DNA from 4 places in the Candidatus Brocadia sinica JPN1 genome. Region 4 is predicted to be linked to each of the others. Evidence: riboswitches for the same ligand, from Rfam matches in the RefSeq annotation. Region 4 holds a riboswitch; each other region holds the start of a gene.
The links. Region 4 has a riboswitch for cyclic di-GMP ahead of BROSI_RS15850 (hypothetical protein). Riboswitches for the same ligand answer to the same signal wherever they lie in the genome.
Positions count from the first base shown of each region.

Region 1 (2,201 bases), 100 kb from region 4:
GAAATCAGGAGCGTTTTTATGAAATCGGATACCCATAGTCGTGAGGTCATGGCGTTGAATCCGTATTTATTTTCTATCTTAAAGGTATGGTAAAGGCTGAAAGGTATGGATAGGAATTCGGAGCCATAGGCTAAAAGTAAGAAGAACAGCCATCCCGATACGATAAATGACAGGTTCAGCGAAGCAATCCATGAATTATAGATATTCAGCAGACCGCCAAAGATGAATATGATGGTAATTATATTACTGAATATTGACGATATAAAGCTGAAACGGGTTTTTTCTGTTTCGTAGTCAATTGTTTTTTTTAGTACCGATTCGTCTATCTTTCCCGCAAATTCAGATGGAACAGTTGCGCCAGCCCTTCTCATGTGTCTGAGATTGAGATACTGAACCCAGTATTCAAAGGTCTCTTTGAAGATGTAAAGGCAAAGGATGAGAACAAGATATGCGTTCAGGATAAGACCTCCTTTTCGTTCACCTGGATTGTGTTCGTATTGTTAGCATAGACATATAAGTAATGATACTATCAAGAGGGATAGTTATGATAAATCAAAATTTTAACTTCTTATTTGACCATACAAAAGTGGAATAGTGCAATAGGAATTTTATTTCTTTTATTTTTTTGCTTGAGATAAGTTACTATGCATGTTATATAAGTATGAAGTTTCAATAATGGTTTTTACGAAGTAGTGCGGTAAAAGAACATTACGATAAAGGCAAATCCTGAGTAATCAGGGGACGCAAAGTAAAGGGTCTTATCAGTTGTTTAAACAGTTTAAGCCGTTTAAACTGTTTAAACGGCTTACGAAGAGACAGCCTTACTGCCGAAGATGTTTAATAAATATCTTTGCAGTAAGGCTTTTTTGTTTGGTTTTTCAGTAATTGAGTTTGATGACTATAGTCTTTTAACCAGGAATATTTACGATTTAGGAGATATATATTTTACAAAGAGAAGTAGGGGCGTATTGCAATACGCCCTAAGAAGCCTTTTTATTCTTACCCCGGCAACTTTTAGAAAGAATGGGAGGTGTATTATGGCAGAACCCGTACGTATTACTCCGAAAGAAGTTTACCAGAAGTTGAAATCCGGCACAACGCTCCTCGTCTGCGCATATGACGACGAGACAACATTCAGGCAAATGAAACTGCAGGGTGCGATTTCGCTGCACGAATTTAAATCAAGGTTACCGTCATTATCAAAAGATCAGGAGATTATCTTTTACTGCGGCTGACCCAAAGAAGCGAGCGCTGCCGGTCAGGCAGCGGAATTCATAAAGAAGGGATATAAGAATACAAAGGCCCTTGATGGAGGCGTTAATAGTTGGAAAAAGGCGGGCTATCCTATCGAACCGTAATAACGTATAAGGTTGGGTGAAGCTGACAGACTAGGTCAAATGAACTTTTTTGCTTCAAAAGTGAGTAAGAACTGCTATAAATTGCCATTTTTTGCGCTTGTTTTGTCGCTTTTTAACCCATAAAGCGGGGAATAAATCTCACGAAATAGGGTGAAATTGCCCATTTGACCCAGTCTGGAAGCGCATCTCGGTCATTACGGATGCCGATCATTAACTTTACTATAAGGAGGGAAGGGTATGGAAAACAAAATTATATGGGAAACAGGAATGGACAATGCCCTATCAAGGGCACGATTGGAGAAAAAGCCAGTGTTACTTGATTTCTTTAACCCAGGCTGAATCGGATGCCAACAGATGGATACAGTTTCGTATCCAAATAAAGACGTTACCGAATTTATCAGAGATTCTGTAATTCCACTGCGCGTGCGCTATGATACGCAGCCCCTTGCTACGGATTTTAGTATAAACTGGACTCCAACCCTTATAATTCTTGATATGGAAGGCAAAGAACATCACAGGGCAGTCGGTTTTCTTTCTCCCGAAGAATTGATGCCTTTGTTATTGCTGGGTATTGCAAAAGTTCATTTTGACCACAATGCATTCAAAGAGGCGTTTTCAAACCTGGAGAAGATTTTATCTGATTTTCCTAAAAGTGACTCAGCACCGGAGGCAATTTATCTGAAAGGTGTATGCTTATACAAAGATACGAAAAATCCAAAAGGACTTAAAGAGGCATACGAACAACTTCAGGCCAGGTATCCTGAGAACGAGTGGACAAAGCGGGCATATCCCTATCGGCTTTTATAGCTGTGTACCTTGCGATCGTGAGTTAGGCCACTCCGG
Region 1 is NZ_BAFN01000001.1:3,364,620-3,366,820, forward strand. It holds gene BROSI_RS15370 (M48 family metallopeptidase) at 1-371, opposite strand, end outside; cyclic di-GMP riboswitch class I at 709-832, shown strand; gene BROSI_RS15375 (rhodanese-like domain-containing protein) at 1,038-1,235, shown strand; gene BROSI_RS20865 (thioredoxin family protein) at 1,596-1,697, shown strand; gene BROSI_RS15380 (tetratricopeptide repeat protein) at 1,713-2,165, shown strand.
Region 1: it holds a riboswitch for cyclic di-GMP, as region 4 does, so the genes downstream of both, BROSI_RS15375 (rhodanese-like domain-containing protein) here and BROSI_RS15850 (hypothetical protein) in region 4, are expected to answer to the same signal.

Region 2 (2,201 bases), 1.8 Mb from region 4:
AGCAGAAGATTCGTAATATTGTTGGCCAGAGAACGGCCAATGAGAAACTCCATGGAAAGATAATAAATGCGCTTCGGATTCGCACGATGATACGTATCCTCTGTGCGTATCCATCGCTGCGAAAGGACATCCCGCACCGAACGGGCAAAGGCCTCAAATTGCTCCCGTGCGCCGGCCACTTTCAAATCGGTAACGTTGTCAAAAATGAGGTGCCGTTCGTATAATCCGTTATCCGTCCCGGCAAACTGCACCGGCCCACACCCATATTGTTTGAGGAGTTCCGATTCAGTGACCTTGCCTGCTGACACCCTTGTGGATGCTGCCATACTTTTTGTACTCATCTCAATATCCTTTCTGACGTTATACTCAAGGTGATCATAGAACGTGCATGTTAAGATTGATTACCAGGTGGCACGGACAAATTTCGTTTGTCCGTGCTGAAGCTGCACGATATTGTTGGCGAATTATTCATGTTAAAACTTGGATAGACAATATAAGTCAAACCGTTGCGAGTGCAAAGTATAAAGCAGTATTACAAAACACGGACAAGCATAGCTTGTCCGTGCCACCGGTCGGTTAGATTATGGTGGCTATCAAATCTATAAATCATAAATTGCGAGCATCTTGAGTATACCTTTTTTTACCCCTGGGGTACCTGCAACCGGATCTATCATGTACCGATGTGATGATCATCATTCCACAGCCGTATCACCGGATGTGAAAGATCATGTTTATAACCCAGTGCACTCAGGCTCGCGGTGCTTAGCATGAAATACGAACAGGAAACCGATGGCTCAAGTCCGAGCCATCGGACCGTAAGGACTCTGATAAAATGTCCGCTCGAAAAAATCAGCACATTCCCATTAACCTTGCGCACCCTGCCGATTACTCGGTCAGCCCGCGCTACGGCCTGAGCCGGTAATTCTCCTCCGGGACAGCCATCACGGAAGAGCTGCCAATCCGGGTGTTGGGCATGTATCTCGCTGGAGAGGTGGCCTTCATATTCGCCATAGTTCCATTCAACAAGGTCATGATCGACCTCCGCTACAGCCCCAAAACCGGCCAGTTCACAAGTCCGCACAGCTCGCTGCAGCGGACTGGTAAATACCTTGGCAAAAGCTATACCTTTCAGGCGTTCCCTAAGCCGGCGCGCATTCCGCTCGCCGCGCTCGGTCAGCGGCAAATCAGTAAGACCGGTATACTTCCCCGTCAGACTCCAGGCCGTTTCACCATGTCTCGCAAGATAAATGACCGGAAGCTCTTCGCTCATGATTTCATATCTCCTTCATCCTAACCCGAACGAGTCGGAAAAGACAAAATCCGAAGCACGAAATTCGTGAGTCAACTCAACCCTGTCAGGGTTAAAATAAACAAAAAAAGCCTTACTGCAAAGATATTTATTTCGAATATCTTCGGCAGTAAGGCTGTCTTTTAGAAAAAACCGCTTAAGCCGTTGAAACTGTTTCAACGGCTTGGCAAGACCCTTTACTTTGCGCCCCCTGATTGCTCAGGGTTTACCTTTATCGGGACATTTTGAATTTTGTGTGCCCATGTTGGCAACTTTGATCATTACTATCATTAATAGATAATCTCTGTCAAGCAAAAAATAACAATACAAAAATATATTCTCAAACAAATAATGCGCCAAAGAGTGTTTGCAATCATTATTGAAAATTGTATAATCAAGAAAATTGCCATTATGAGGCTTTTCCTCATTATGTTTGAGGAAGATGGGTACTCAATAGCCATGGCGTACCGGAGAAAGGAAAACACATGTCTCACATTAACACAAAGGGTCGAAGCTCACCACTCGGCGCAACCGTTTACGAAGACGGCGTTAACTTCAGCGTTTTTTCCCGTAATGCTACAGGTGTAGAACTGTTGTTCTTTGACCACGAGGACAACGACAAGCCGGTACGCAGTATTCAAATTGATCCCTGGGCCGGCCGAACCTATCATTACTGGCATGTCTTTGTGTCAGGCGTACAAGCCGGACAACTTTACGGTTATCGGGTACGCGGACCGCATGAACCTGCCAGGGGGATGAGATTCGATCCATCCAAAGTCCTTCTCGATCCCTATGGCCGCGGTGTTGCTGTTCCCAGGAATTACAGTCGAGAAGCCGCCAGCAAAGCGGGTGACAACGCCGCTGTGGCGATGAAAAGCGTAGTGGTCGATACCCACAAGTATAATTGGGAAGG
Region 2 is NZ_BAFN01000001.1:1,635,124-1,637,324, forward strand. It holds gene BROSI_RS07345 (glycogen/starch/alpha-glucan phosphorylase) at 1-326, opposite strand, end outside; gene BROSI_RS07350 (histidine phosphatase family protein) at 671-1,270, opposite strand; cyclic di-GMP riboswitch class I at 1,412-1,529, opposite strand; gene glgX (glycogen debranching protein GlgX) at 1,774-2,201, shown strand, end outside.
Region 2: it holds a riboswitch for cyclic di-GMP, as region 4 does, so the genes downstream of both, BROSI_RS07350 (histidine phosphatase family protein) here and BROSI_RS15850 (hypothetical protein) in region 4, are expected to answer to the same signal.

Region 3 (2,201 bases), 3.3 Mb from region 4:
CCTTTCTGCGAAGGCTGCTTGTGCCAATACGCGCATTATCGGGCAGCTTTTCTAAATTGGCATTGTTGTTACTAATAAGGGCATCATGGGGGTCCTCGCGCTTGGGTGTGGCGCCGATCATTAACCCCTCGTGCAGCTCTGTTGGCACATCTTTGGCGCTGTGAACGGCAATGTCTATCTTTCCTTTCATTAAAGCCGTTTCCAGTTCCTTGGTAAATAAACCAATTCCCCCTAAACGGGACAAGGGGGCATCGGTAATCTTGTCACCCTTTGTCGAAATTTTTTCGATCTGAAATTCAAATCCAGGATTTAACCTTTTAAGCTCTGATATAACCCAATTTGTTTGGATGAGCGCAAGTTTACTGCCCCTGGAACCCACGATAACCAGTTTTTCCTTTGCCAATGTAAATTCTCTCCATTTTTTATGAATTATTAAAGTAATTACAAATCTCTTAACTAGAAAATGCGTTTTTTGATAATATCATAATATGCTAGAGGTGTCAAACTACTTTGCCTGTTTGAGTTTTGCCAGCTTCATGACTGGTAAATATTTTATTTTTTCTTGAAATAAAAGGCATAAAAATACTATAGATAATAGATAATAGATAGTAAAATTTTGATGATGAAAAACATTACGACAAAGGCAAACCCTGGGCGATCAGGGGACGCAAAGTAAAGGGTCTTGTCGAGCCGTTTAAACGGCTTTATGAAAGATAGCCTTACTGCCGAAGATGTTTGAATGAATATCTTTGCAGTAAGGCTTTTTTGTTTTCATGAAAGGAGAACTAACAATGTACTTATTCAGAATACTGAAGAAAGGCTTGACCCCCGCAGCGGCCGTATTGATGATGTATCTTGGAATCGCATTAATTTCTTTGGAAACAACCACTTCATATACTGCATCTGCAGATCATCCTGAGCAAATGGTAAGACTCAAAGAAAAAGAAAATTCGATGGTAACCCTCGATGATGTGGCGAAATTTGCCGAGGAATACATTCAGAAAAATTCCAGGGATGGCATCTTCAGACACTATGATAAAAAAACGAAAAAAGATCTGGAGTTAAAGTTTGACAAGGTGCATCGTGAACGGCTCTCGCAGATAAAGAAGGATGAATATTTTATCTGTGCCGATTTCAAGGGGAGGGACGGTCATACATACGACCTTGACTTTTTTGTGCAGGGGAAAAGCAAGAGTTATTTAAATATTGATAAAAAGGGCATTGCCATCCACAAGGTAAATGGCAAAGAGAATTACTCATGGAACTACAATGAAAAGAAAGGTATCTGGGAGAAGAAGACCGTCAAAACCGAAAAGAAACGACCGGAGCATCCTGAACATCCGAAGCCTGACTACCCTTAATAATAGTCAGTATCACCAGTAGAGCTGTTGATGCTGACTGAAAACATGCTGAATCAGTATCTTTGTGGCTTTTCCCAGAGCAATATTTTCAGGAAAGGGGGTGGTTCAATGGAGAAATTGATGTCACTTTTGTATCTTTCATGCCAGTGACTTTATATGGCAATTGGCAGTTTTACCTTTTCAAGCTACTGCTGCTACGGATTCGTTTACCTTTTGATAAAGGAGACCCAATTATGAATTTATTCCTAATTCCGAGAAAAAGTTTGGCAACAGTTACAGTCTTGTTGTTTATGTTAGGATTGAGCGCTTCATCTGCTTTTTCCGAAAGAGAGCATCCGGGACAAGTGATACCGTACAAAGAGGAGGAAAAACCGCGTATAACCAAGGAGGATGTGGCAAAATTTGCTGAAGAATACATTCGGAAAAATTCCACAGAGGGTGTTTTCAAGTATCTTGATAAGAACACAGAAAAATATTTAGGGTTGATGCTTGACAAGGTGCATAAGGACAAGCTCTCTCCAACAAAGACGGATGAATATTTTGTCTGTGCAGACTTTAAAGGGAAAGACGGTAATACGTACGACCTGGACTTCTTTGTGCAGGGGACCAATAAGGATAATTTGAGGGTTGATAAAGCGAGCATTGCCGTTCATAAGATGAATGGCAAAGAGAATTATACCTGGAACTATAATAAGAAGAAAGACCTCTGGGAGAAGAAGGCTATCCTAATTGAAAAGGAATATCCCGAACCTACGAAGAGGGAGCATCCCGGATATCCTTAATAAATGGGAGTTAAACTGGGTTGTGTAGTCATAGCCAATATGACAAATAACCTGTGGG
Region 3 is NZ_BAFN01000001.1:158,708-160,908, reverse strand. It holds gene hemC (hydroxymethylbilane synthase) at 1-403, opposite strand, end outside; cyclic di-GMP riboswitch class I at 633-730, shown strand; gene BROSI_RS00655 (hypothetical protein) at 792-1,361, shown strand; gene BROSI_RS00650 (hypothetical protein) at 1,595-2,143, shown strand.
Region 3: it holds a riboswitch for cyclic di-GMP, as region 4 does, so the genes downstream of both, BROSI_RS00655 (hypothetical protein) here and BROSI_RS15850 (hypothetical protein) in region 4, are expected to answer to the same signal.

Region 4 (2,201 bases):
GGACATAAATCAGCGAAAGGAAAAAGGCCGTCAGCGGTTTTCTTGTTGTAGCCTGATCCCCTATTGCCTGTCCCCCGATTACCGCCACAGTAATAGGTATCATGGGATACACGCACGGGGTAAAACTCAAACCTACTCCTGCCAGGAAGACGAGGATCAGGGATACAAAAATACCACGGCTTTCAATAGTTTTTTGGAAACCGGTGGCTTCAGTTTTTTCCCCGGGTTTTGCTACTGATTCAACTTTTGAAACAGGCTGAGACTGTTTTTCTTCTGCTCGTGATGCAGGTACTTTCCAATCGACAGCCTCCACCTGGACGGATAATACAAACTCCTCAATTTTGGGGATAAAGCAGATTTTCTCTGAACACCCTTGATAGTGTACCTTGAGCTTTATGTTATGAGGGCCAGCGGGAACGTCCTTTGATACCTGAACGAACGACTTTACTTCCACCTGCCCTTCGTAATTTTCTACCTCTTTCTCCAGGAATGAGTCGTACTTAACCTTTCCAGCAGGAAGCTCTGTAAAAGTCACCGCGAATCGTGAAGGATCTGCGCTTTCTACCTTGACCTGATCCTTATAAACTCGGTGGTTAGGGGCAATGGTGATAGTTACTGTGACAGGGATAAGGTCGCCAGCAGGGATGTGTTCCTTTAATGGAGTTACCTTTAACGTAAATGGAGAAGTGTCCCCAAACGTAAGTAAGGGGAATAAGAGTAATATGCATGTAAAAAAAAAATCTTTTCATAAGGCAACCTCTTTTCATAGTACACCCTCCTTGTTCATGAATGACCTTATAAGCAAATTGTTAAATTTATTGTACCTATTTTTTGATAATAATCTATCACATTGTTTTTATTAGTAACATAAGATTGAGAATTTACAATAGTTAATAAATTTTTATTTGACATGAGAAAGAATCATTATGATAATTTACACAGAGCGATAAAGGTAAACCCTGAGTGATCGGGAGACGCAAAGTAATAGGGTCTTTAACTACAAAGGCGTAGTGTAAGATAGCCTTACTGCCGAAGATTTTAGAAACATATCTTTGCAGTAAGGCTTTTTTATTTTACGGTTAAAATTTCACAAAAAATGAAAAGTTTTATAGCAAGTATCATATCAATTGTAATCTTTGTTTTAAGTGGAAACGCTTTTTCAGAAGAAAACAAACTATCTGAGATTCAAGAACCATCCAAAGTTGCTAAGGACAACAGTCTGAAAAAACAAGACAATGAAGAGGTTCAGAAGGTAAAACATGTAATCGATTTTTCAGATTATACAGGAGGTTCTATCCGTAAGTGGTTGGAATCGAAGGGGCTTTATTATATGGGCGCAGCTAAGTATCCTACGGAAATTGAATTCTTCATTAAGGATAGTATGTTGTTTACTAAAACCAAGCAACCCGTCAGAGGTTTTCTTGTTTGTAAGGATATCACTCTTCCGGAAGTTTCTAAAGCGCGCATTGAATGGGGAATTGTGAAATACCCAAAGGATGCTTCCTTTGAGAACGGAAACAGGAATCAAGCTTTGGCTTTATATATATTTTTTGGTTCAGAAAAATTACCCAGTGGGCATTTTCTGATACCGGATTTACCCCATTTCATAAGCCTGTTTCTCAGCGAAGCTGACGAAATTAACATGCCTTACAAAGGGAGGTTTTATCAAACGGGTGGGCGTTTTGTTTGTGTAGGAAACCCGGAACTTGAAGAAACGGTAATTTCAGAGTTTGATTTGGCTGGTGCGTTTCAAACATATTACGATAAAGAGGTTCCCTCAATATCTGGTTTATGTCTTGAGGTTGACACTACCACAACTGGTGGCGGCGGAAAGGCTGAGGCTTATATTAAGCGCATCGAATTCCTCAAATAGAACCTCCTTACTCATCAAATGTAACCAAAACTTTTTAACAAATTTTGTCTTGACTTTCAGGGTGTTCTGCATTCGGTTTTCCCTAGTAATTCCTTTACCATGTTTTTCAATTCACTCAGATCAGAAGATTTAATAATATATGTATCAGCCGACCATGTCATAAAATTATCCTTATAACCTCCATAAGCGGTGTTAATAATAATCGGGATATTTTTACGTTCGCTCAAGATTCTACCCATCAGTTCAACACCGTCCATCCCGGGTAAAATAATATCCATTACAATCAGGTCTGAAAAGTGCTCCTTTACCTTCTTCAAAGCCTCATAAC
Region 4 is NZ_BAFN01000001.1:3,466,209-3,468,409, reverse strand. It holds gene BROSI_RS15855 (protein-disulfide reductase DsbD family protein) at 1-628, opposite strand, end outside; cyclic di-GMP riboswitch class I at 942-1,034, shown strand; gene BROSI_RS15850 (hypothetical protein) at 1,097-1,873, shown strand; gene BROSI_RS15845 (response regulator) at 1,930-2,201, opposite strand, start outside.